DNA from 4 places in the Stenotrophomonas sp. PS02297 genome. Region 1 is predicted to be linked to each of the others. Evidence: predicted binding sites of a transcription regulator. Region 1 holds the regulator's gene; each other region holds the start of a gene.
What was found. Region 1 encodes FliA, which starts transcription of late flagellar genes. Its sites were predicted from a motif close to TAAAGTTTNNCNNNCNNNGGCCGATAA; they were not measured.

Region 1 (6,874 bases):
CGTTGTCCTGGGGCGACTGTTCCAGCGCGACCAGCTGTTCGCCGAGGCGGTCCAGGATTTCCTGGGCCTCGAGGATGAAGTCGGCGGCGATGTCGTCGGCGAAGGCGCTCATGGCGTCACAGCCCCAGGTCGGAAAGCAGGTCGTCGGCGTCGTTCTGGCTGACGGCGTGGCGGTCGATGCCTTCCAGCGCCGGGCCGGCGAGCCCGTTGCCGCGCGCTTCCTCCTCGGGCGGCGGCAGGCCGAGCGCGCCGAAGCCCTCGTGCACGCGGCGCACGATGCCGACCACGCGGCGGATGATCTGCCCGGTCAGGTCCTGGTAGCTCTGGGTCAGGGCGATCTCGGTGAGGTTGTGGCGGATGCGGTCCAGGGCCTGCTCATGCTCGACCGCCGGCAGGCTGCCCTCGCGCAGGCCGGTGACCAGTTCGCGGCACTGTTCGGCCAGGTCCAGGGTGCGATGGGTGGCCTTCTCGGTCATCTCCACCACGTGGTCCAGGCGCGCACAGGCGTCGTCCAGCTCGCCAGCATCGCTGGGAATCGTCGGCAGTTCGCCCAGCGCCTGGCCCAGCTCGCGCGCGAGCCGGCCCAGGCCGGCCATCATCGGCTGCGTGCGCAGTGCCGCCAGGGCGTCGATTTCCCGGCGCCAGCCGGTTTCATCGCCGCTTTCCAGCGCCGCCAGCGCATCCTGCAGGCGTTGCACCAGGGCCGATTTCTCGCTCGGGGTCCCGCTGGAGATGATCGTCATCAGGCGCTCGCCGCCAGCCGTTCGAAGATCTTGCCCAGCTTCTCCTCCAGGGTCTGCGCGGTGAACGGCTTGATGATGTAGCCGTTCACGCCGCTCTGCGCGGCTTCGATGATCTGCTCGCGCTTGGCCTCGGCGGTGACCATCAGCACCGGCAGCGTCTTGAGCTTGGCATCGGCGCGGATCACCTTGAGCAGTTCGATGCCGGTCATCACCGGCATGTTCCAGTCGGTGACCACGAAGTCGAACGGCTGGCTGTTCAACAGGGCCAATGCGGCATGCCCGTCCTCGGCTTCGGCGGTATTGGTGAAGCCCAGGTCGCCCAGCAGGTTCTTGACGATGCGCCGCATGGTCGAGAAGTCGTCGACGATCAGGATCCGCATGTTCTTGTTCAAAAGGTGTTCCTCTTCATGGTTCGACGAGGCCGGCGTCGGCCGCCTCGAAAATCTTCAGCCGGCCGCGCAGGCGCAGCATGGCCTGGCCGTGGATCTGGCAGACCCGCGACTCGCTCACCCCGAGCACCGCGCCGATCTCCTTCAGGTTCAGTTCCTGCTCGTAGTACAGCGACAGCACCAGTTGTTCGCGCTCGGGCAACTGGCCGATGGCCTTGCCCAGTTCCTCGCCGAACTGGCTGCGCTCGAGCACCTGCTGCGGGGTCGGCCCGCCGGTGGCCGGGGTATCCAGCTCGCCCTGGTCCTCGATGCGCGACTCCAGGCTCAGCACCTGGCCGCGCGCGGCGTCCTCGATCAGCCGCAGGTACTCGGGCAGCGGCATCTCCATCGCCTCGGCCACCTCGGTGGCGCTGGCGGCACGGCCGGTGGCCTGCTCGATGCGGCGGATGGTGGCGGCGGCGTCGCGGGCGCGGCGGTGCACCGAGCGCGGCACCCAGTCGCCACGGCGGATCTCGTCGATCATCGAGCCGCGGATGCGGATCGAGGCGTAGGTCTCGAACGAGGCGCCCTGTTCGGCGTCGTAACTGCGCGACGCCTCGATCAGCCCCATCATCCCGGCCTGGATCAGGTCGTCGATCTCGACGCTGGCCGGCAGCCGCGCCGCCAGGTGATGGGCGATGCGCCGCACCAGGTCCGAATGGCGGGCGATGCAGTCGTTGGCGCTGGCGCGCTGCACCTCGCGGTATTGGGCGGCAGCGGCGGGCTTCATGTGGCCATCCCGCGCTGGATGATGCGCTCAAGGAAGAACTCGACGCCGCCGCGCGGCTCGGTGGGCGCCTGCCAGCGGGCGGTACGGCGGGCGATTTCCTGCAGCGCCAGCGCGGCCGGCGCCGACGGGTACAGCTTCACCACCGGCTGCTGGCGCTGCACCGACAGGCGCAGCCAGTCGTCCTGCGGTACGCAGCCCAGGTAGTTGAGCGAAACGTCGGCCAGGAATTTCTCGCACACCCGCACCAGCTTCTCGTACAGCACGCGGCCTTCGTTGGGGTCGCGCGCCATGTTGGCCACGACCTGGATGCGGTCCACCCCGCGCTCGCGCGAGAGCACCTTGATCAGCGCGTAGGCGTCGGTGATCGATGCCGGCTCGTCGCAGACCACCACCACGGTGTCCTGCGCGGCCTGGCAGAAGGTCAGCACGCTGTCGGTGATGCCGGCGGCGGTGTCGATGATCATCACGTCCAGGTCGCGCTCGAGCTCGGAGAACACGTTGACCAGGCCGACGTGCTCGGCCGGTTGCAGCTCGGCCATGTGCCGGCGCCCGGACGCGGCCGGCACCACCAGCAGGCCGTCGGGACCTTCGATGATGACGTCCTCCAGCGTGCAGCGCCCGGCGACCAGGTCGGCCAGGGTGTGCTTGGGCTGCAGACCGAGGATCACGTCGATGTTGGCCAGGCCCAGGTCGGCGTCCAGCAGCAGCGTGCGCTTGCCCATGCCGGCCAGCGCCACGGCCAGGTTGGCCGAGACGTTGGTCTTGCCCACGCCGCCCTTGCCGCCGGTCACCGCGATGGTGCGCACGGGGCCGGCAGGCTGGCGGCGGGTGGCCGACAGCGGGAAGGCATTGGTCAGCTTGGCGTACTCACGCGACGGCATGGTTCAACTCCGGGTTGCAGGGCATATCGGCCGCGCGGCGCAAATCTTCAAGGCGAAGCACGAGATTGGCCGCCGAGGCCCGGTGCAGATCTTCGGGCACATCCTGCCCATCCGTCACCCATGTGATCGGCAAACGGTGATCCACGGCCACAGAAAGGGCCGAACCGAAGCGGCCGGTCTCGTCCAGCTTGGTCAATACCAGGCCCTGCGGATTGGCCGCGCCGAAGCGGCGCACCACCTCGTCCATGTCCTGGAAACTGGTGTTGGCCGGCAGCACCAGCAGGGTACGGATCTGGCCGGCGGCGCGCAGCCACTGCAGCTGGGCGGTCAGGGCGCGGTCGCGCTGGCCCAGCCCGGCGGTGTCGATCAGCACCAGCTTGTAATCGGCCAGGCGCTCCAGCAGCTGGTTGAGGTTGGTGCCGCTGCTGGCTTCGTGCACGGCGATGCCGAGCTGGCGGCCGAAGCCGTACAGCTGTTCGCGCGCGCCGATGCGCTGGGTGTCGGTGGTGACCAGGGCGACGTCGCGGGCCGCATGCGCTTCGGCGAAGCGCGAGGCCAGCTTGGCGATGGTGGTGGTCTTGCCGGCGCCGGTCGGACCGACCAGCGCGATCACCCCGCCGGCCTCGATCGGATCGACCGGGGCGATCGGCAGCTTCTTGGAGATCAGGCCCAGCATCAGCCCGCGGGCGCGCGCCGGATCGGTCTCCGCCGGCATCTGCACCGCCACGTCGCGGGCCAGGCCGGCATCGAAGCCGTATTCGTCCATCAGGTCCAGCGCGTTGGCGCGCACCGGGCTGCCGCGCAGGCGCTCGTCGGTGAAACGGTTCATCTCGCGCTCGATCAGCTGGCGCATCCCGGCCACTTCCTGGCGCAGCTCGGCGAGCTGGCGGTCGTCGCGCGGCGCCGTGGCGACCACGCTCAGCGCGGGCGCGGCGACAGCGGTTTCAGGAGCGGGCGCCGGAACATTGACGGTAGCGGCGACAGCCGGGGCGACGGGCAGGATCGGCTCGACCGGCGCCTCGCGGAGCGGGGCCGTTTCAAGCGGCGCCGGCGGCGCCATCGGCGGCTCGATCCGCGATGCCGGTGCCGGTTCCAGGGCGACCCGCTCCTGCAGCGGCGGATCGATCACGAAGCGGGCGCGGTTGACCGGTGCCGGGGCGGGCGGGGCCGGCTCGACCGGGGCGAAGCCTTCGGGACGGAATGCGGGCACCACCGGGGTGTCGTCCAGCGCTGCCGGGAAGGTCGCGAAGATCTGTTCCGGAAGCTCGGGCAGGCGTTCGGCGGCGGGCCGGGGCTGCGGCTTGAGCAGCGAGGAAAAGCGGCTGCCCGGGGCCAGTTCGACGCTGCTGTCGATGGAACGGCCGGTGGCGCCGACCGCCGAGCGGGCGAGGGCGGCCACGGCTGAGGCGGTGGCCACCACCGGTTCCGGCTCCGGAGTCCTGCGGCGGGTCACCGCGGCGATGATCGCCTCGGCGGCGCTGCGCGGCTTGGGCGCCGGCGGTGCCGGGCGGGCGGCCTCCAGGGCGCGCTGCACGGCGGTCTCGTCGTAGTGGGCGGCCGCCACGATCTCGACGCCTTCCTCGATCCGGCGGTTGGACAGGATGACGGCGTCGGGGCCATGTTCCTTGCGCACCAGGTTCATGGCGGTGCGCATGTCGGCGGCGACGAAACGTTTGATCTTCATGCTGGAGTACCGGGAATTCGTGTGCGGGTGCGACGCGGGAGCAGTGGCGTTGGCGGTGTCGTGCATGGCGGTGCGTGCTCCTCGTCCTTCGTTTGTGGCGGTGGCCCGCCAGGTGTCCGTTCTTTGACGTCGTCCTGCGCCGCCGGTTTCCAGGCTGTCCTCAGCTGATCGTGCCGACCAGCTTCAGGCGCTTGTCTTCCGGGACCTCGCTGTAGGCCAGCACCGACAGCGAGGGGACGCTGTGGCGGACCATCCGGGCGAGGGCGGCGCGGACCGGGCCCGGTACCAGCACCACGGCCGGCTCGTTGCGCGCCTCCTGCTTGCCGACGCATTCGGCAAGGCTCTGGTGGAGACGTTCGGCGAGACCGGGTTCCAGTGCGGCACCGTTGCCCTGCGTGGATTCCTGCAAGACCCGTTCCAGTTGCGGGTTCAGGGTGAACACCGGCAGTTCCGGCGACATGCCGGCGATCTCCTGCACGATGAAGCGGCCCAGCGCGTTGCGCACGGCGGCGGTCAGCGCGGCCGGGTCCTGGGCCAGCGGCGCGTTCTCCACCAGCGCCTCGGCGATCTTGCGCAGCTGGCGGATCGGGATGCGCTCGATCAGCAGGTTCTGCAGGACGCGGGCCACCACCGAGATCGGCAGCGCCTTCGGGGTCAGGTCATCGACCAGCTTGGGCGCGCTCTTGGCCAGGGTGGCCAGCAGCTGCTGCACTTCCTCGTGGCCGAGCAGTTCCGGGGCGTGCTCGCGGATCAGGTGCGAGAGGTGGGTGGCGATCACCGTGGCCGGATCGACCACGGTGTAGCCCAGCGATTCGGCATGGGCGCGCTGATGCGGCTGGATCCAGGTGGCGTCCAGGCCGAAGGCCGGGTCCTTGCCGGGAATTCCCTCCAGCTGGCCCATTGCGCTGCCCGGGTCCAGCGCCAGTTCGCGGTCGGGATGGATCTCCGCGCTCGCCACCGGCACGCCATGGATCAGTACCCGGTAGGTGGTGGCGGGCAGCTCCAGGTTGTCGCGGATATGCACCGACGGGATCAGGAAGCCGACATCCTGGGTGAGTTTGCGGCGCACGCCCTTGATGCGCGCCATCAGTTCGCCGCCCTGGGCCGTGTCTACCAGCGGGATCAGCCGGTAGCCCACCTCCAGCCCCAGCGGATCGACCGGGCGCAGCTCGTCCCAGCTCAGTTCGGCGGTCGGCGCCGGCTGCGAGGAGAGCAGGCCGGGAATCTCGCCCTGCGCGCCGGCGCCGGCCTCGGCGCCGGGCTTCTCGGCGTTGGCCATGTCGCGCTTCCACAGCTTCCAGGCCAGGAAGCCGAGGATCGAGGCCAGGATCAGGAAGGCCAGGTTGGGCATGCCCGGCACCAGGCCGACCAGGCCGATGATGGCCGCAGCAATCGCCAGGGCGCGGTACTGGCCGAACACCTGGCCCATCATCGCCTCGCTCATGTCCTGCGAGCGCGAGGCGCGGGTGACCAGCATCGCCACGGCGCTGGACACCAGCAGGGCCGGCAGCTGCGCCACCAGGCCGTCGCCGATCGACAGCAGGGTATAGGTGGCGGCGGCCTGACCGAACGGCATGCCGTGCTGCAGCACGCCCACCGCCAGGCCGCCGAGCAGGTTGATGAACAGGATCAGGATGCCGGCGATGGCGTCGCCGCGGATGAACTTGCTGGAGCCGTCCATCGCGCCGTAGAAGTCGGCTTCCTCGCGCACTTCCTCGCGCCGGACCTTGGCTTCCGCGGCCGTCAGCAGGCCGGCGTTGAGGTCGGCATCGATCGCCATCTGCTTGCCGGGCATGGCGTCCAGGGTGAAGCGCGCGGTCACTTCCGACACGCGTCCGGCGCCCTTGGTGATGACCACGAAGTTGATGATGGTGAGGATCGCGAACACCACGATGCCCACCGCGTAGTTGCCGCCGATCACGAACTCGCCGAACGAGGCGATGACCTTGCCGGCGGCCTCGTGGCCGTTCTGGCCGTTGAGCAGGATGACGCGGGTGGAGGCCACGTTCAGCGCCAGCCGCAGCATGGTGGTGATCAGCAGCACGATCGGGAAGATGGTGAAGTCCAGCGGCCGCTTCACGTACACCACCGCCAGCAGCACCATCAGCGAGATGGCGATGTTGAAGGTGAACAGCGCATCGAGCACCGGCGCGGCCAGCGGCACTACCACCATCGCCAGCAGCGCCAGCACGATCAGCGGCGCGCCGAATCCCTGGCGGATCGCGCCCAGCAGGCGGCGCGCGGTGGCCGGCATGGGCTGGGCACTCATGGGCGGGCTCCCTTGCCGAATTCGTCGATGTCGATGGCCGGCTGCTGCGGCATCGGCCCGCTGCGCCAGGCGCGCAGCTGGTAGACGTAGGACAGGATCTGGGCGACGGCCGAATACAGTCTCACGGGGATTTCCTTGC
Region 2 (6,874 bases), on a different contig from region 1:
GTATCGATCGTGCCGACCCTGTTCGACCGCCGCACCCGCACCGGCAACGAAACCCTGCGGCAGATGCAGGACCGCCACGGCGAGCGCGTATGGGAGGACGCCATTCCGATCGACACCCGCATCAGCACGCCGGCCACGCTCACCGCCGCCGCGCACGACGACAACTACCCCGGGCGCGGCCTGTCGGCCTATCGGCGGGCGCTGGAATGGCTGCGCGCCGAGGACGCCGCGCAGCTGGAGCGCGCGGCATGAGCGGCGTGGACATGCTCGACGACTACCTGGGCGAACTGCTGCTCGACGCGATCCCGGCAGCCGCGGTGCCTGCCCCTGCCGCCGTTGCCGCCGCGACGGCGCCACCGGCCAGTCCGGCCGTAGTGGAAGCCGCGCCCGCCCCGGCCCCGGCACCGGTTGCGGTGGCTGCCGCGGTCGTCGCGCCGGCCGCTCCCGTTCCTGCTTCAGCTCCGGCACGCGCCGTTGCGGCTGTGCCCGCAGCGACACAGCCGCGCGCCGTCGCCGACGCCGTGCCGGTGGTCGTGGAATCGGAACCGCCACGCCCTGCCGAGCCCGCGCCCGCCGTGCCGGCCGGCAACAACGTCTGGGCCGCGCTGCAGGCGCAGGCCCGCGCGCCGCAGCAACCCCAGCGCCGCGCCAGCGAACGCACCTCGCGCTGGCTGCGCCTGCGCTGCGGTGTGCAGGCCTATGCGCTGGAACTGCTCAAGGTGCAGGAAGTGGTGCTGCCGGTGCCGCTGCTGGGCCTGCGCGGCACTTCGGCGGCCATGCTCGGCATCATGAACCTGCGCGGCCAGGTGGTGCCGGTCATCGATCTCGGCCTGCACCTGGGATTCGCCGCGGTCGGCGAGGACAGCCTGACCCGCATCGTCGTGCTCGAGGAACGGGGCGAAGTCCTGGGCCTGCGGGTATCCGCGGTGGAGGACGTGGCCAACCTGACCGAGTCGCAGATCGAGCCGCCCGACACCGCCCGTATCTGCCAGATCTCCAACACCCTGTTCCGCGGCGTGGCCCGCATCGGCCAGCAGCCGATGATCCTGCTCGACGCCTCCGAACTGCTGCAGTGCGAACGCTGAAGGCCGGCCTGCGCGGGTGCGGGACAGGTCCGTGCGGCGGCACACGTCCGGCATCCGCGCCGGTCCCGGCCCGTTTCCGGCACGCCTCGGCCTGCCCCGGCCATTCCGCGCACCCGTTCACATAATCGAACGCCGTTCTTCACGCCGCTAAAGAACCCCGTGCGGTTGCCGCTAACTGGTCCAGTACCGTCTCTCCGGAGCAACGATGAGCACTGTGGCACTGGCGCAGGACCTGGGCATCGAGTCCACCAGCGAGCTGAAGCAACACCTGGCCCCGCACCTGGGCCGGAACGGCGCGCTGCGCGTGGACGCCAGCCAGGTAGGCCGCGTGCATACCGCCGCCATCCAGGTGCTGTGCGCCTTCGTCCTGGCCCGCCGCCAGGCCGGCCACGCCACCGTCTTCGACGACGCTACCGATACCTTCCGCGACGCCGCGCGCCTGCTCGGCGTCCTCCAGACCCTCGGTCTGGACGCAACCCCTGACAAATCGAATTCTGTGGAGAACGTTGCATGAGCGCTCGAATCCTGGTGGTGGACGACTCGGCGTCGATGCGCCAGATGGTGGCCTTCGCCCTCACCTCGGCCGGCTTTTCCGTCGAGGAAGCCGAAGACGGCGCCATCGCCCTGGGCCGCGCCAAGGGCGCCAAGTTCAACGCCGTGGTCACCGACGTGAACATGCCCAACATGGATGGCATTTCGCTGATCCGCGAACTGCGCCAGCTGCCGGACTACAAGTTCACCCCGATGCTGATGCTCACCACCGAATCGGCCGCCGACAAGAAATCCGAAGGCAAGGCCGCCGGCGCCACCGGCTGGCTGGTCAAGCCGTTCAATCCGGAACAGCTGGTCGCCACCGTCCAGAAAGTCCTGGGCTGATCGCCCCACCCCCCTGCCCCGAACCCTGACCGGATAGCGCGCCGATGAGCATGGACCTGCAACGTTTCCACGCCACTTTCTTCGAGGAAAGCCGCGAAGGGCTGGACGCCATGGAGGCCGGGCTGCTGGCCCTGGAGGACGGGCAGCAGGATCCGGAGATCATCAACTCGGTGTTTCGCGCCGCGCACTCGATCAAGGGCGGCGCCGGCACCTTCGGCTTCGAAGCGATCGCCGGCCTGACCCATGTGCTGGAAACGCTGCTGGACGAGCTGCGCGCCGGCAAGCGGGCGCTGGAGAGCGCTGCGGTCGATGCCATGCTGTCCTCGGTGGACGTGCTGCGCGCCCTGCTGCGCGAGGCCGAGCATGGCCAGGCGGCCGACCCCGCCGCCGTCGCCGCGGTGAAGGCACGGCTGGAAGCGGTGCTGTCCGGCGAAGCCGCCGCGCCGGCCGCGGCGAAGCAGGAAGAAGCCGCCGCCGAGCCGGAAGGCTGGCAGATCGGCTTCGTGCCGGCGCCGTCGCTGTTCATGAGCGGCAACGATCCGCTGCGGATCATCCGCGAACTGGAAACCCTCGGCCCGCTGCAGGTCGACGCGCGCATGGAGCGCCTGCCCGGTTTCGAGCAGATGGACCCGCTGGAAGCCTATATCGCCTGGGACCTGGGCCTGACCGGCCGCATCCCGCGCAGCAAGATCGAAGACACCTTCGCCTGGGTGGTGGACGACTGCGAGCTGGACATCCAGCCGATCGTCGCGCCGCCGAGCCTGGCCGTGAGTGCGCCGACGCCGGTGCAGGAGGTGGCCGTCGAAGTGGCCGCCGCCGTGCGCCCCGCCGCCGCGTCCAATGCGCCGGGCGCCAGCCACGAGGCCGAAAGCTCGATCCGTGTCAGCGTCGACAAGGTCGACGCGCTGATCAACCTGGTCGGCGAACTGGTCATCACCCAGGCCATGCTCAAGCAGGTCTCCGGCGGCCTGGATCCGTCCCACGCCGAGCGCCTGCTGGCCGGCCTGGACCTGCTCGAACGCAATACCCGCGACCTGCAGGAAGCGGTGATCGGCGTGCGCATGCTGCCGGTGGATGCCGTGTTCCGCCGCTTCCCGCGGCTGGTGCGCGACCTGTCCTCGCGGCTGGGCAAGCAGGTGCGGCTGCGCACCATCGGCGAAGGCACCGAGCTGGACAAGGGCCTGATCGAGAAGATCGCCGATCCGCTGGTGCACCTGGTGCGCAACTCCATCGACCACGGCCTGGAAATGCCCGACGTGCGCAGGCAGGCCGGCAAGGACGAGATGGGCACCATCACCCTGGCCGCCTCGCACCAGGGCGGGCACATCGTCATCGAGGTCAGCGACGACGGCCGCGGCCTGAACCGCGACAAGATCCTGGCCAAGGCCCAGGAGCGCGGGCTGGCGATCCCGGACAACCCGACCGACACCCAGGTCTGGGACCTGATCTTCCAGCCGGGCTTTTCCACCGCCGACGCGGTCACCGACCTGTCCGGCCGCGGTGTCGGCATGGACGTGGTCCGCCGCAACATCCAGGCCCTGGGCGGCGAAGTGCAGCTGGAGAGCCAGACCGGCGCCGGCACCCGCGTGCTGATCCGGCTGCCGCTGACCCTGGCCATCCTCGACGGCATGACCGTGTCGGTCGCCGGCGAAACCCTGATCCTGCCGCTGGCCTACGTGCTGGAGGCGCTGCAGCCCAAGGCCGAGGACATCCGCACCATGGCCGGCGAAGGCCGCGTGCTGCGCGTGCGCGGCGAGTACCTGCCGATCCTGGCGCTGGGGCACTACTACGGTTACCGCCAGGAAACCCACGCCGATCCGCTGGTGGTGGTGGTCGAGGGCGACGGCCAGAAGATCGCGCTGGAAGTGGACGAGCTGCTCGGCCAGCAGCAGGTCGTGGTCAAGAACATCGAGAACAACTATCGGCGCATCGCCGGCGTTTCCGGCGCGACGATCCTGGGCGATGGCCGCGTCGCGCTGATCGTCGATGTCGGCGGGCTGGTCCGCTCGCTGCGCGTGCCGCAGGCGGCCTGAGCCGGCGCCTTCGCCCTGTGGGGTGAAGGCGCGCCGCATCTGGATGGCGCCGGACAGGCGCATGCAGCCAAAGGCAGCACGGCGCGGTTGAAGGCGCCGGCAACGCGGCCGGCAGGCGGGCATCGCAGGGCTTCAACACGTTGCTGATCCATGTCCCGCCTGTACCGAGGGCGGCCCGATACACGCGCCTTCCCGCCCCGCAGGCGGAGGGCTGTGCCCTCCCCGGCCCATGCCATCGCATGGAGCCGCCTTCGTTCCGGGACACCTGCATGCGCCGCCTGGCCCCTCTCGCCCTGCTCACCCTTGCCGCGCCTGCCTTCGCCGGCCCGCAGGCTGGCGCATGGCCGCCGAAACTGACCTTCGACAACGGCACCGAAACCTCGCTCACCGGCAATTTCGCCTGGGACGTCAATCGCTTCGCCGCCGACGGCGGCGCGTTCGAAGATGACCAGGACTGGCGCCGCAAGGAATTCGGCGTCGCCATCAAGCGCAAGGGCCTGTACGACTTCAGCGCCTCCTATGACTTCCAGTCCGACACCTGGATGGACGTGGCCCTGCGCCTGGAAAGCAAGGGCCTGACCGGCCGCGACCTGGGCAAATGGCGCATCGGCCAGATGAAACTGCCGCTGGGTCTGGAGGGCAACACCGCCACCCGCAACGGCGCCTTCATGGAGAACGCGCTGCCGACGCAGGCGTTCTACGAAGGCCGCCGCATCGGCGTGGACTGGGCGCTGGAGCGGCCGCGCTGGCTGTTCAACGCCGGCGCCTATTCGCACGATCTGCAGGGCAACAACCGCGGCGACAGCCTGGCCGCGCGGCTGGCCTGGACACCGCGCAAGCAAGCCGCGCACGTGCTGCACCTCGGGGTCTCGGCCACCCGCGAGCATCCTGATGCCGAGACCAACGGCCTGGGCGTGGAGATCGCGCCAAGCGTGCGCTGGCGCGCCAAGCCGGAGGTGTCGCTGACGCCGCTGCGCCTGGTCGACTCCGGCACCCTGCGCGATGTCGCGCGCATCGAGCGCCGCGGCCTGGAAGCGTTGTGGATCGAGGGCCCCTGGTCGCTGCAGGGCGAGTACCTGCGGCAGACCACCCATCGCCATGGCCTGGCCGACTACCGGGGCGAGGGCTGGTACCTGGCGGGCAGCTGGCTGCTCACCGGCGAATCCCGCGCCTACAGCGGCGGCAACGTCGCCAACCCGAAGCCGGCCGGCAAGCGTGGCGCCGTCGAACTGCTGGCGCGCTACAGCCGCATCGACCTGGACGATGGCCCGATCCGCGGCGGCGACGAGCGCAACTGGACCCTCGGCGCCAACTGGTATCTCGGGCCGCACCTGAAATTCCAAGCCAACTACGTGCGGGCAGATGCCCGCCGCGGTGCCCTGCATGCACGGCCGGAAGCACTGCAGCTGCGCGCCCAGTTCCATTTCTGAACGGAAACCCGGCACCGCCGCCAGCGCCGGGAAGGCTGCATTCCGTGCGCCTGCTCACGGAATCCCGACTCGCGGCTTGGGCGGCGTCAAGAAGCGGACGCCTGCGCCGATATCGCGGTAGTGCACCCCGATCGCGGGTGAGGGCTTCCCGTCGCAGCCCATTCCGGATTCATGACACTCCGCAGGAGCGCCGGGCCTGCATACCGTCGAAGTCCGCCCTTGGAGATGTCTGCGATGAAATGGTTCCAGAACCTGTCGATCACGCGGAAGCTGGTCCTCGCCTTCTGCATCACCTGCATGATCACCCTGCTGATGGGCGGGTTCTCGCTGTGGCGGATGATGCTCGCCAACACCCAGATCGAGCAGATCAACAGCAACTGGATGCCCGCCGTCCAGCAGCTGGGCGAGATGCGCGCGCAGCTTGGCGAATTCCGCACCTATGAACAGTCCCAGCTGAACTACCAGGGCAATGCCGAGCAGCTGGCCGATTACGACAAGCGCCTGGCCGACACGCGCGGCCTGATCGAAGCGGCCGAGAAGGCCTACGACGACATCGAGACCGACTACACCGCCGAAGAACTGGCGATGTACAACAAACTCAAGGAGCAGCGCTCGGCCTATTTCGAGGCCCACGAGCGCATCGCCGCGGCCATCGCCGCCGACGATTTCGATGGCGCGCGGCGCATCTCCTCGGACGAATCGCGCAAGCTGCGGCGGGTGTTGTTCGACCAGCTCAAGCTGATGTCGCAGTACAACCAGGAACAACTGGCCAAGGATGTGGCCGCCTCCCGGCTCGCCTACCAGCGCTCGCTGGTCGCGGTGATCGCCGGCATGGTGCTGTCGCTGGTGCTCGCCGCCCTGCTGGGCTGGGCCATCATCCGCGCGATCATGCTGCCGCTGGGCGAAGCCGTGCGCGTGGCCGACGACGTTTCCGCCGGCAAGCTCGACCGCCGCATCGACGCCTCGCGCCGCGACGAAGTCGGCAAGCTGCTGTCCTCCATGCAGCGCATGCAGGCGCAGCTGCAGGCGGTGATCGCCGCGCAGCAGGAGATGGAGCGCCAGCATGGCGCCGGCATCATCAGCTACCGCATGGACCAGGGCGCGTTCCCCGGCGATTACGGGGTGATGGTCGCCGGCACCAATGAACTGGTGGCCGGCCACATCAACGTGAAGATGCAGGTGATCGAGCTGGCGCAGCGCTATGCCGTGGGCGACCTCAGCCGCGACATGCCGCAGCTGCCAGGCGAGAAGGCCGAGATCACCGAGACCATGGCCACCATCAAGCGCAACCTCACTGCGATCAGCGCCGAGATCCGCCGCCTGAGCGGCGCCGCGGCCGCCGGCGACTTCAGCCAGCGCGGCGACGAGGAGCGCTTCCAGTACGACTTCCGGCAGATGGTGCACAACCTCAACACGATGATGGAGGTCACCGACGGCAGCCTGGCCGAGA
Region 3 (6,874 bases), on a different contig from region 1:
ACAGTTCGTTGCGCAGGCGCGCTTTCAGGCGGCCGATCTTGGTGGCGACATTGGTCGTGCTCAGGCCCAGCACCTCGGCGATCTCGCGCTGCGGGCACTCCTCCAGATGTAGCAGCATCAGGGCGCGGTCCAGCGGCGGCAGGGCATGGATGAAGCGGTAAAGGCGTTCGACCTGCTGCGCCCGGTCGGGGTCGTGCGCGGCCGGGTCGGGCAGGGTCTCGAGCGGGTCGTCCGCGGCGGTCTGGAGCGTCGGCGTCCGGGCCCGGCCGCGCAGCTGCGAGATCGCCACGTTCAATGCGATCCGGTACATCCAGGTCGAAAATGGCCGTGCCGGGTCGTAGCCAGGCCACGCCCGCCACAGCTGGGCGGCGATCTCCTGGGCCAGGTCCTCGCGGTCCTCGCGCTGGCGCGCATAGCTGCCGGCCACCTTGACCAGGATGCCGCGATGGCGCTGCAGCAGTTCGGTGAAGCGGGCCGGGGGCTCGGGAAGCGGCTGGGACGGGGCCATGACGGTCGCAAGGGGGACGATGCCGGGTGATTCGCCGGCCGCCGCCGGATATCACAGCTGAACGGATGCCATCGGGGATTTCGACAGCGGCCTGCGCAAGGCGCACAATACGCCCCATTTTCCTGCCCGCTGCGTTCGCGGCGGTGCCCCCGGAGCCCCCATGTCCCAAGAAACCCCCGCGCCGCTGCTGTTCGCAGATCTCGGCCTCTCAGAGCCTGTGATGAAAGCGGTCGCCGACGTCGGTTACGAGACCCCGTCGCCCATCCAGGCCGCCACCATCCCGGCGATGCTGGAAGGCCGCGACGTGCTCGGCCAGGCGCAGACCGGTACCGGCAAGACCGGCGCCTTCGCGCTGCCGGTGCTGTCCAACATCGACCTTTCCGCCACCAAGCCGCAGGTGCTGGTGCTGGCGCCGACCCGCGAGCTGGCCATCCAGGTCGCCGAGGCGTTCCAGACCTATTCGGCCTCGATGCCCGGCTTCCGCGTGCTGCCGGTGTACGGCGGCCAGCCGTACGGCCAGCAGCTGTCGGCGCTGCGCCGTGGCGTGCACGTCGTGGTCGGCACCCCTGGCCGCGTGATCGACCACCTCGACCGCGGCACCCTGGACCTGTCCGAGCTGAAGACGCTGGTGCTGGACGAAGCCGACGAAATGCTGCGCATGGGCTTCATCGACGACGTCGAGGCCGTGCTCAAGAAGCTGCCGGAAAGCCGCCAGGTCGCCCTGTTCTCGGCGACCATGCCGCCGCAGATCCGCCGCATCGCGCAGACCTACCTGCGCGAGCCGGTGGAAGTGACCATCGCCTCCAAGACCACCACCTCGGCCAACATCCGCCAGCGCTACTGGTGGGTGGCGGGCATGCACAAGCTGGACGCGCTGACCCGCATCCTGGAGGTGGAAACCTTCGATGCGATGATCATCTTCGCGCGCACCAAGGCCGGCACCGAGGAACTGGCCGGCAAGCTGCAGGCGCGCGGCCTGGCCGCGGCCGCCATCAACGGCGACATGCAGCAGGCCCAGCGCGAGCGCACCATCGGCCAGCTCAAGGAAGGCAAGCTCGACATCCTGGTCGCCACCGACGTGGCCGCCCGAGGCCTGGACGTGGAGCGCATCAGCCACGTGCTGAACTACGACATCCCGTACGACACCGAAAGCTATGTGCACCGCATCGGCCGTACCGGCCGTGCCGGCCGCAGCGGCGAGGCGATCCTGTTCGTCACCCCGCGCGAGAAGGGCATGCTGCGCCAGATCGAGCGCGCCACCCGCCAGCCGATCGAGGAAATGCAGCTGCCGACCGTGGACGCGGTCAACGACCACCGCGTGACCAAGTTCATGGACCGCATCAGCCAGACCCTGGCCGGCGGCGACATGGATTTCTACCGCGACCTGCTGCAGCGCTACGAAGGCGAGAACAACGTGCCGGCGATCGACATCGCCGCCGCGCTGGCCAAGCTGCTGCAGGGCGATGCGCCGTTCCTGCTGGCCCCGCCGGTGCGCGAGCGCCGCGAACCGCAGGCCGGCCGCAACGAACGTCCGGCGCGCGACGGCGGTTTCCCGCGCCAGCGCGAAGAGCGCGGCGAGCGCCCGGCGCGCTTCGAACCGCGCTTCGAGCGTGGCCCGCGCGCCGACGACGGCGAGCACGCGCCGCGTCCGCCGCGTGGCGAAGGCGAGTCCGGCGAGCGTCCGCGCCGCGAGATGCCGCCGCGCAGCGCGCCGGAATTCGGCATGGAGACCTACCGCATCGAGGTCGGCCACATGCACGGCGTGAAGCCGGCCAACATCGTCGGCGCCATCGCCAACGAGGCCGGGCTGGAAAGCCGCTACATCGGCCGCATCGACATCCACGACGACCACTCGGTGCTCGACCTGCCGGCGGAAATGCCGTCGGACACGCTGCAGCACCTGCAGAAGGTGTGGGTGTCCGGCCAGCAGCTGCGCATGCGCCGGGTCGAGCCGGGCGAGGAGCAGGGCGCCGCGTCCTCGTTCAAGCCGCGCTTCGGCAAGGGCCCCAAGCCCGCCGGCCGTCCCGGCGGTCCGCGCTCTGCTGGTCCGGGCGGCCGCCCTGGCGGCTTCAAGCCACGCGGTCCGCGCGGCGCCTGAGTCCTTGCGGATGACGGGTTCCACCGCCAGGACGGTGGACCCGTGCGATCCGGCCCGGCGGAGACGAGGCCGTCATCGGGTTTTCCCGACAAGGGCGGAAAAGCCGCATGCGATAATCGCGGACGCGTCGGGATGTATGCAGGGGAAGGGATGGTGATCGCGGGCAGTGGGATGAAGGCGCGGGCCATGGCGGGGCCGATGTTGCTGTCCCTGCTGCTGGCGCTTCTGCTGTTCCCGCTGGCTGCCGCCGCCCAGACTCCGCAGGCAGGCCGGGATTACCTGCTGGTCGGCGAGCCGACCGACGAACAGGCGCCGATCCGCGCCTGTCCGCCCGAAACGCTGGAGCGGCTGGGCGACGGCATCCTGATCGCCGCGCCCGCCGAAGGCTGGTCCGGCGCGCCGCAGGCGGTGGACGTGTTCAACGTGTTCGCCGGCGAAGTGATGATCTCCCACGGCGACCGCCGGATCTGCGGCAACATGCAGGACGCGCGTACCCGCGATTCGCGCTTCCGGGCGGGCATCGGCATGGTGCTGGTGCCCAAGCCGGGTGACATGGAGCCGATCCGGGTGGCCTGGGAAACGCCGCTCAAGGCGCGCTGGGTTCCCACGCTGCGGCTGGGTGCGCCAAGCCCGGTGCAGCAGATGGATACGATGCGCCTGCTGGTGCGCACCGCCTGCATCGCCATTGCCATCGCCCTGGCGCTGTCGGCGCTGATGGGTTTCCTCACCACCCGCGATCGCGACTTCCTGGTCTACACGCTGGCGACTGCGCTGCTGGTGGTCTGGCAGTCGGTACTCAGCGGCCTGAGCGGCTATCCCGAACCCTGGCTGCCGGTGGGCGGTTTCGCCCCCTGGTGGATGGTGTCGGCCTCGGCGCTGAGCATCGCGGTGATGGGCTGGGTGCTGTGGCGTCTGTGCGGCGGCCTGCAGACCTGGCCGCGATCGCGCCCCTGGGTGCGCCGTTTCGCGCAGCTGCTGCTGGCGCTGGCTCTGGTCACGCCGCTGTTGCCATGGGCCGGGCTGGCCTGGGCCGCCGCCGCGCTGGACCACGCTTTCAGCCTGGTCTGCGTGCTGGCGCTGGTGGCCGGGATCGTCTCGCTGCGCCGTGGCGACTACCAGGCGGTGGATGGCGTCGCCGCGGTGGCTCCGCTGCTGTTGATGGCGCTGGCGGACATCGCCGGCAGCCGCGACCTGGTGCGGTTCCGGGTCGAGGCCGTGCAGCTGTCGGTGACCTGGTTCCTGATGATGTATGCCTACGGCATCAACCGCCGGCTCGGCCAGCTGCGCCAGCAGCGCGACGAGATGCGCCAGCTGGCCGACACCGACGCCCTGACCGGGTTGCCCAACCGCCGCGCCGGCCTGCGCCAGCTCGAACGCCACATGCTCCGTGCGCGGAAGGACCGGCTGCCCCTGTCGATCGGCTTCCTGGACATCGACCTGTTCAAGCAGATCAACGACCGCTTCGGCCATGAGATGGGCGATGCGGTGCTGGTGTCGGTGGCCAACATGCTGCTTGCCGCGGTGCGCGACCGCGACGACGTGATCCGCATGGGCGGCGAGGAATTCCTGGTGCTGTTGCCAGGCACGCACGCCGAGGCGGCCCTGCCGCGGCTGGAGCAGCTGCGCGAGAAGATCGCGCGGCAGGCGGCCGAGCGGCGCCATGACGGGCCGGTGGTCACGGTCAGCATCGGCCTGGCGGAAATGCGTGCGCAGGGCGATGACCTGACCGCGCTGCTGCGCCGCGCCGACAACGCCATGTACCAGGCCAAGCGCGGCGGCCGCGATCGCGTGGTCGCCGCGGGCGACGATGCGCCCGTGCTGTCCGGCGACCCGGGCGATGGCGGATAATCCGTCGATGACGAACCGACTCAACAAGCACATCGCCGAAACCGGCTTCTGTTCCCGTCGCGAGGCCGACCGCCTCATCGGCGCCCGCCGCGTGACCGTCAACGGCATCGTCGCCGGCACCGGCGCGGTGGTCGGCGAGGGCGACGAAGTGCGCGTGGACGGCCAGCCGCTGCGTGCCCGCGTCGTGCAGAAGACCACCGGCCGCCGGCATGTCTACATCGCGCTGAACAAGCCGGTGGGCATCACCTGCACCACCGAGAGCGCGGTCAAGGGCAACATCGTCGACTTCGTCGGCCACGAGCAGCGCATCTTCCCGATCGGTCGCCTGGACAAGGATTCCGAGGGCCTGATCCTGATGACCAGCAACGGCGACATCGTCAACCAGATCCTGCGCGCCGAGAACGGCCACCAGAAGGAATACCTGGTGGCGGTGAACAAGCCGGTCACCGACGAGTTCCTGCGCGGCATGGCGCGCGGCGTGCGCATCCACGACCAGATGACGCTGCCGTGCCGCGCCACGCGCATCGCCAAGTTCGGCTTCCGCATCGTCCTCGAGCAGGGCCTGAACCGCCAGATCCGGCTGATGGCCGCGGCCTTCGGCTACCGCGTCACCCAGCTGCGCCGGGTGCGCATCGACAACGTCAAGCTCGGCGCGCTCAAGCCCGGGCAATGGCGCAACCTCACCGAGCAGGAGCTGCGCGGACTGCTGCCGCAGCAGCGGGAATGGTGAAGTGTGACCGGCTCGCCGCGCTGATCGCCGCGCGGTGAGGCTAGACTCGGCCTGTTTACGCCGTTTCCAAGGACACAGGCCCGGACCCGGATGATCAAGCCCGCCCTTCCCGCCAACGAGGCCGAACGCCTGGCCGCGCTGCAGCGCTATCGCATCCTCGATACCCCGCGCGAACAGGAATTCGAGGACCTGGTGACCATCGCCCGCACCATCTGCGGCACGTCGATGGGGGCGGTGACCCTGATCGACAGCGAGCGGCAGTGGTTCAAATCTCTGCAGGGGCTGGAGGGCGAGCAGACCCCGCGCGACGAAGCGTTCTGCGCCCATGCCATCCTGCAGCCGACGCACCTGACCGTGGTCGAGGACGCGTGCCAGGACGAGCGCTTCCGCGGCAATCCCTCGGTCACCGCCGATCCCTTCATCCGCTTCTACGCCGGCGCGCCGCTGCTGAGCAGCGACGGCTACGCGCTGGGCACGCTGTGCGTGTTCGATTCGAACCCGGGCCAGCTTGCGCTCGGCCAGGCCGAAGCGCTGTGGGCGTTGTCGCGGCAGGTGGGGCTGATGCTGGAGATGCGCGGCCTGCGCCGCCGCATCGACCTCCACCAGGGCGAGCATGACTGGTACGAGGCACGCCTGGCCGAGTACTACGCGCAGCTGGAGCAGCAGAACGTGGAGCTGTCCGAGCAGACCCGCACCGATCCGTTGACGGGCCTGCCGAACCGGCGCGCGCTGTCCGCGGCGCTGGCCGAGGCGATCGAGCGGGGGGCCGACCGGCCGCCGGCGGTGGCCATCGTCGATATCGACCACTTCAAGCAGGTCAACGACATCCACGGCCACGACGAAGGCGACCGGGTGCTGGTCGAGCTGGCCGGCGTGCTGCGCGCGCACTTCGCCGGGCGCGGCATGGCCGCGCGCTATGGCGGCGAGGAATTCGTGATCCTGATGCCGGACACGCCGCTGGCGCAGGCCGAACTGCAATGCCAGTACCTGCGCGAAGCGGTGGCGCACCTGCCGATGGGGTTGCCGGTCACGATCAGCATCGGGTTGGCGGTGCAGCACGCCGGCGAATCGGCGCAGGAAACGCTGCGCCGTGCCGATGCTGCGCTCTACCAGGCCAAGGCGCAGGGCCGCGACCGCGTGGTGGTCGCCGGCTGAAAGCCGTTTATTCCAGCCCCGGGCTGCTGGCCGTAGCGGGCAGCGGCCGCGTGCGGTTGAGCAGCGGGTGCAGGAACACCGCGCCGATGATGATCGCCACGCCCAGGTAGAACAGCGGCGTCAGCTCGCGCTGCTCGCCCAGGAACAGCACCGCCAGCACGATCGCGTAGACCGGTTCCAGGTTGGTGACCAGCTGCATGGTGTAGGCGCTGAGATGGCGCAGCGCCACCAGCGCCAGCGCGAACGGCAGCAGGGTGCACAGGCCCGACAGCGCCAGCAGCAGGACGCCGTCGTGCAGGTCGGGCATCACCCACAGCGGGCTGGCCAGTGCCGGCAGCAGCAGCGGCAGGGCCGGTGCCAGCAGGGTCAGGGTGAGGGTGCCGGCACCCAGTTCCAGCGCGGTGACGGTCAGCGGATCGGCATGGCTGACCAGGCGCTTGTTGAACGAGCCGAACAGGGCCACCAGCAGCGCCGACAGCGCGCCCACCGCCACGCCCAGGCGCATGCCATCGGGCACGCCGCCGACCACCAGCGC
Region 4 (3,110 bases), on a different contig from region 1:
CCAAGCCCGCGGTCGAGCCCGAACAGACCGTGCGCGTGGACACCAAGCGGCTGGACGCCATCGTCAACCTGATCGGCGAGCTGGTGCTTTCGCGCAACCGCCTCAAGACCCTGCGCGCGCGCCTGAAGGACGAGGAGCTCGACCGCGCCGTCTCCACCCTCGACATCGCCACTGCACGCCTGCAGTCGGCGGTGATGCGCACGCGCATGCAGCCGGTGGGCAAGGTGTTCTCGCGCTTCCCCAAGGTCGCCCGCGACGTCGCCCGCAACCTGAAGAAGGAAGTGGACCTGGAGCTGATCGGCGCCGAGACCGAGCTTGACCGCAACCTGGTCGAGGCGCTGGCCGATCCGCTGGTGCACCTGGTGCGCAACGCCATCGACCATGGCGTGGAAATGCCCGACCTGCGCGAGGCGCAGGGCAAGCCGCGCATGGGCCGGGTGCGGCTGTCGGCGCAGCAGGAAGGCGACTACGTCAGCATCGAGGTACAGGACGACGGCGCCGGCATCGACCCCGAGCGGCTGCGCGCCAAGGCCCGCGAGAAGGGCCTGCTGGACCCGGAGGCCGCCGCGCGCCTGAGCAGCGAGGAATGCCTGCACCTGGTGTTCCTGCCCGGCTTCTCGACCAAGCAGCAGGTCACCGACATCTCCGGCCGCGGCGTCGGCATGGACGTGGTGCAGTCGCGCATCCGCGAACTGAGCGGGCAGATCCAGATCCAGTCCGAGCTCGGCCGCGGCAGCCGCTTCCTGATCCGCGTGCCGTTGACCCTGGCGATCCTGCCGACCCTGCTGGTGCAGGCCGGCGAGGACATCTACGCGCTGCCGCTGGCGCGCGTGATGGAGGTGCTGCACGCCCCCCGCACGTCGCTGGGCTGGTTCGACGGCCGCGCCGTGCTCGACCGCAAGTCGCACACGCTGGCGCTGGTGGACCTGCGCCAGTGGCTGGCGGTGGAACCGGCGCAGTCGGCCCTGCTCACCATCGTCGTGCTGCAGCTCGGCGAAGCCCGCTTCGGCCTGGTCGTGGACCAGGTGCGCGGCCGCGAGGAAGTGGTCATCAAGCCGCTGCCCAGGGCGCTGCGCGGACTTAAGGGCTATGCCGGCGCCACCTTGATCGGCGATGGCCGCATGGCGCTGATCCTGGACGTGGACGGCCTGCGCGGCCAGGAGTGATTCTTGCAAGCCCTCTCCCGCCGGGGTGAAAGGGGCAGTCTGCGAACCGCCGGTCCGCTGCTCCTCGCCCTTGCGCCTGCGCAGGAACCGGGACGCAAAGCGGGTTTCCAGGCGCCTGCGGGCCGGTGGCTCGCAGGCAATGCGCCTTCTCCCGCGGAGGGAGAAGGAAACCACGCGTTCAAGTACCCCCCGCAATAGCCGATACCTGTTAAATGGATAGACTCAGCATCATCGGACTCTTCCTCGCCCTGGCCTCGCTGGTGGGCGGGAGCATTCTCAAGGGCGCCGGCCTGGCTTCGCTGTGGTCGCCCGCTGCGTTCGTCATCGTCATCGTCGGCACCATCGCCTCGATCCTGCTGCATACCTCGCCGGCGATCTTCCGCCACGCCTTCAGGATCGTCCGCTGGGTGGTGCAACCGCCGGCCAGCGACCGCCAGGCGCTGATCCGGCAGATCGTGGACTGGAGCAACATCGCCCGCCGCCAGGGCCTGCTGGGCCTGGAGCCGCAGGTGGAGATGCAGGACGACCCGTTCCTGCGCAAAGGCCTGCAGCTGGTCGTGGACGGCGTCGAGCCCGAGGCGATCCGGCACATGCTGGAAATCGAACTCAGCGGCCAGGAACACCGCGACCTGGCCGCGGCCAAGGTGTTCGAGGGCATGGGCATCTATGCGCCGACCCTGGGCATCATCGGCGCGGTGCTGGGCCTGATCGCGGTGATGAAGAACCTGGCCGACCCGAGCAAGCTCGGCCACGGCATCGCCGCCGCGTTCACCGCCACCATCTACGGCATCGCCTCGGCCAACCTGCTGTTCCTGCCGGTCGCGGCCAAGCTCAAGAACGTGATCGCGTACAACAGCCGCGAGCGCGAGATGATCATCGAAGGACTGATCGCCATCGCCCAGGGCGAGAACCCGCGCAACATCGAAACCAGCCTGGCCGGTTTCGTGGGTTGAACCATGGCCCGCCGCAAGTCCCACGAAGAACACGCCAACCATGAGGCATGGGCCATCCCCTATGCCGACCTGATGACGCTGCTGCTGGCGTTCTTCGTGGTGATGTACGCCATCTCCTCGCTCAACGAAGGCAAGTACCGGGTCATGGCCGATGCCCTGACCACCGCCTTTGGCGGCGCCCCGCGCACCATCACCCAGGTGCAGGTCGGCCACCAGCAGCTGCAGGGCGGCGGCAACGACAGCCCGGCGGTGATCCGCGCGCCGAGCATGACCGGCGGCGCGATGGCCGACCCGACCCGCTTGCCGTCGATGGCCTCGCAGATGACCCGGCCGGTATCGCTGCGCGACCGCGAGCAGCTGCAGCGCGCCGAGCGCCAGCTCGGGCAGATCGCCGAGAAGCTGACCCGGGCGCTGGCGCCGCTGGTCAGCCAGGGCGTGATCACCGTGCGCCGCACCGAGCTGTGGATCGAGGTCGAGATCAACAGCGACATCCTGTTTCCCACCGGCTCGGCGACGCTGGACGCCGGCGCGCGGCAGACCCTGGGCAAACTGGCCGACGTGCTGCAGGACGTCCCCAACGGCGTGCGCGTGGAAGGGCATACCGACAACATGCCGATTGCCACTGCGCAGTACCCGTCCAACTGGGAACTGTCGGCGGCCCGTGCCGCCAGCGTGGTGCACCTGTTCGCCGATCACGGCGTGCAGCCGCAGCGGCTGGCGATGATGGGCTACGGCGAATTCCGCCCGCGCGAGAGCAACGCGCAGATCGAAGGCCGCAACCGCAACCGGCGGGTGATGGTCATCATCCTGGCCGACTCGACCGCCAGCGCCGATGCGCTGGCCGATGGCGCGGCCACGGTCGCCGCCGAACACACCAACCCCGATGCCGCCGGCGCCGACGCGCCCGCGCGCGCATCCGGACCGGCGCTGCCGGCAGCAATTGAAGGAGTGCACTGATGCGTATCTGGGCCATTGCCAACCAGAAGGGCGG

Region 2: a site for FliA is predicted at 1,234-1,260, ahead of QMX80_RS14095 (STAS domain-containing protein). Genes of this name have one in related genera too.
Region 3: a site for FliA is predicted at 2,682-2,708, ahead of QMX80_RS01405 (GGDEF domain-containing protein). Genes of this name have one in related genera too.
Region 4: a site for FliA is predicted at 1,345-1,371, ahead of QMX80_RS14115 (flagellar motor protein). Genes of this name have one in related genera too.

What each region holds. Positions count from the first base shown of each region.
Region 1 is NZ_JASCOS010000088.1:7,579-14,452, reverse strand. It holds partial or broken gene QMX80_RS14480 (Hpt domain-containing protein) at 1-112, opposite strand, end outside; gene QMX80_RS14475 (protein phosphatase CheZ) at 117-743, opposite strand; gene cheY (chemotaxis response regulator CheY) at 743-1,135, opposite strand; gene QMX80_RS14465 (RNA polymerase sigma factor FliA) at 1,149-1,901, opposite strand; gene QMX80_RS14460 (MinD/ParA family protein) at 1,898-2,782, opposite strand; gene flhF (flagellar biosynthesis protein FlhF) at 2,769-4,466, opposite strand; gene flhA (flagellar biosynthesis protein FlhA) at 4,627-6,735, opposite strand; gene flhB (flagellar biosynthesis protein FlhB) at 6,732-6,874, opposite strand, start outside.
Region 2 is NZ_JASCOS010000083.1:5,886-12,759, reverse strand. It holds gene QMX80_RS14105 (ParA family protein) at 1-252, shown strand, start outside; partial or broken gene QMX80_RS14100 (chemotaxis protein CheW) at 285-1,085, shown strand; gene QMX80_RS14095 (STAS domain-containing protein) at 1,291-1,599, shown strand; gene QMX80_RS14090 (response regulator) at 1,596-1,961, shown strand; gene QMX80_RS14085 (chemotaxis protein CheA) at 2,006-3,994, shown strand; gene QMX80_RS14080 (porin) at 4,264-5,424, shown strand; gene QMX80_RS14075 (methyl-accepting chemotaxis protein) at 5,659-6,874, shown strand, end outside.
Region 3 is NZ_JASCOS010000003.1:60,234-67,107, reverse strand. It holds gene QMX80_RS01415 (sigma-70 family RNA polymerase sigma factor) at 1-508, opposite strand, end outside; gene QMX80_RS01410 (DEAD/DEAH box helicase) at 669-2,606, shown strand; gene QMX80_RS01405 (GGDEF domain-containing protein) at 2,805-4,454, shown strand; gene QMX80_RS01400 (pseudouridine synthase) at 4,462-5,184, shown strand; gene QMX80_RS01395 (sensor domain-containing diguanylate cyclase) at 5,275-6,339, shown strand; gene QMX80_RS01390 (DMT family transporter) at 6,347-6,874, opposite strand, start outside.
Region 4 is NZ_JASCOS010000083.1:13,256-16,365, reverse strand. It holds partial or broken gene QMX80_RS14120 (chemotaxis protein CheA) at 1-1,166, shown strand, start outside; gene QMX80_RS14115 (flagellar motor protein) at 1,379-2,119, shown strand; gene motD (flagellar motor protein MotD) at 2,123-3,076, shown strand; gene QMX80_RS14105 (ParA family protein) at 3,076-3,110, shown strand, end outside.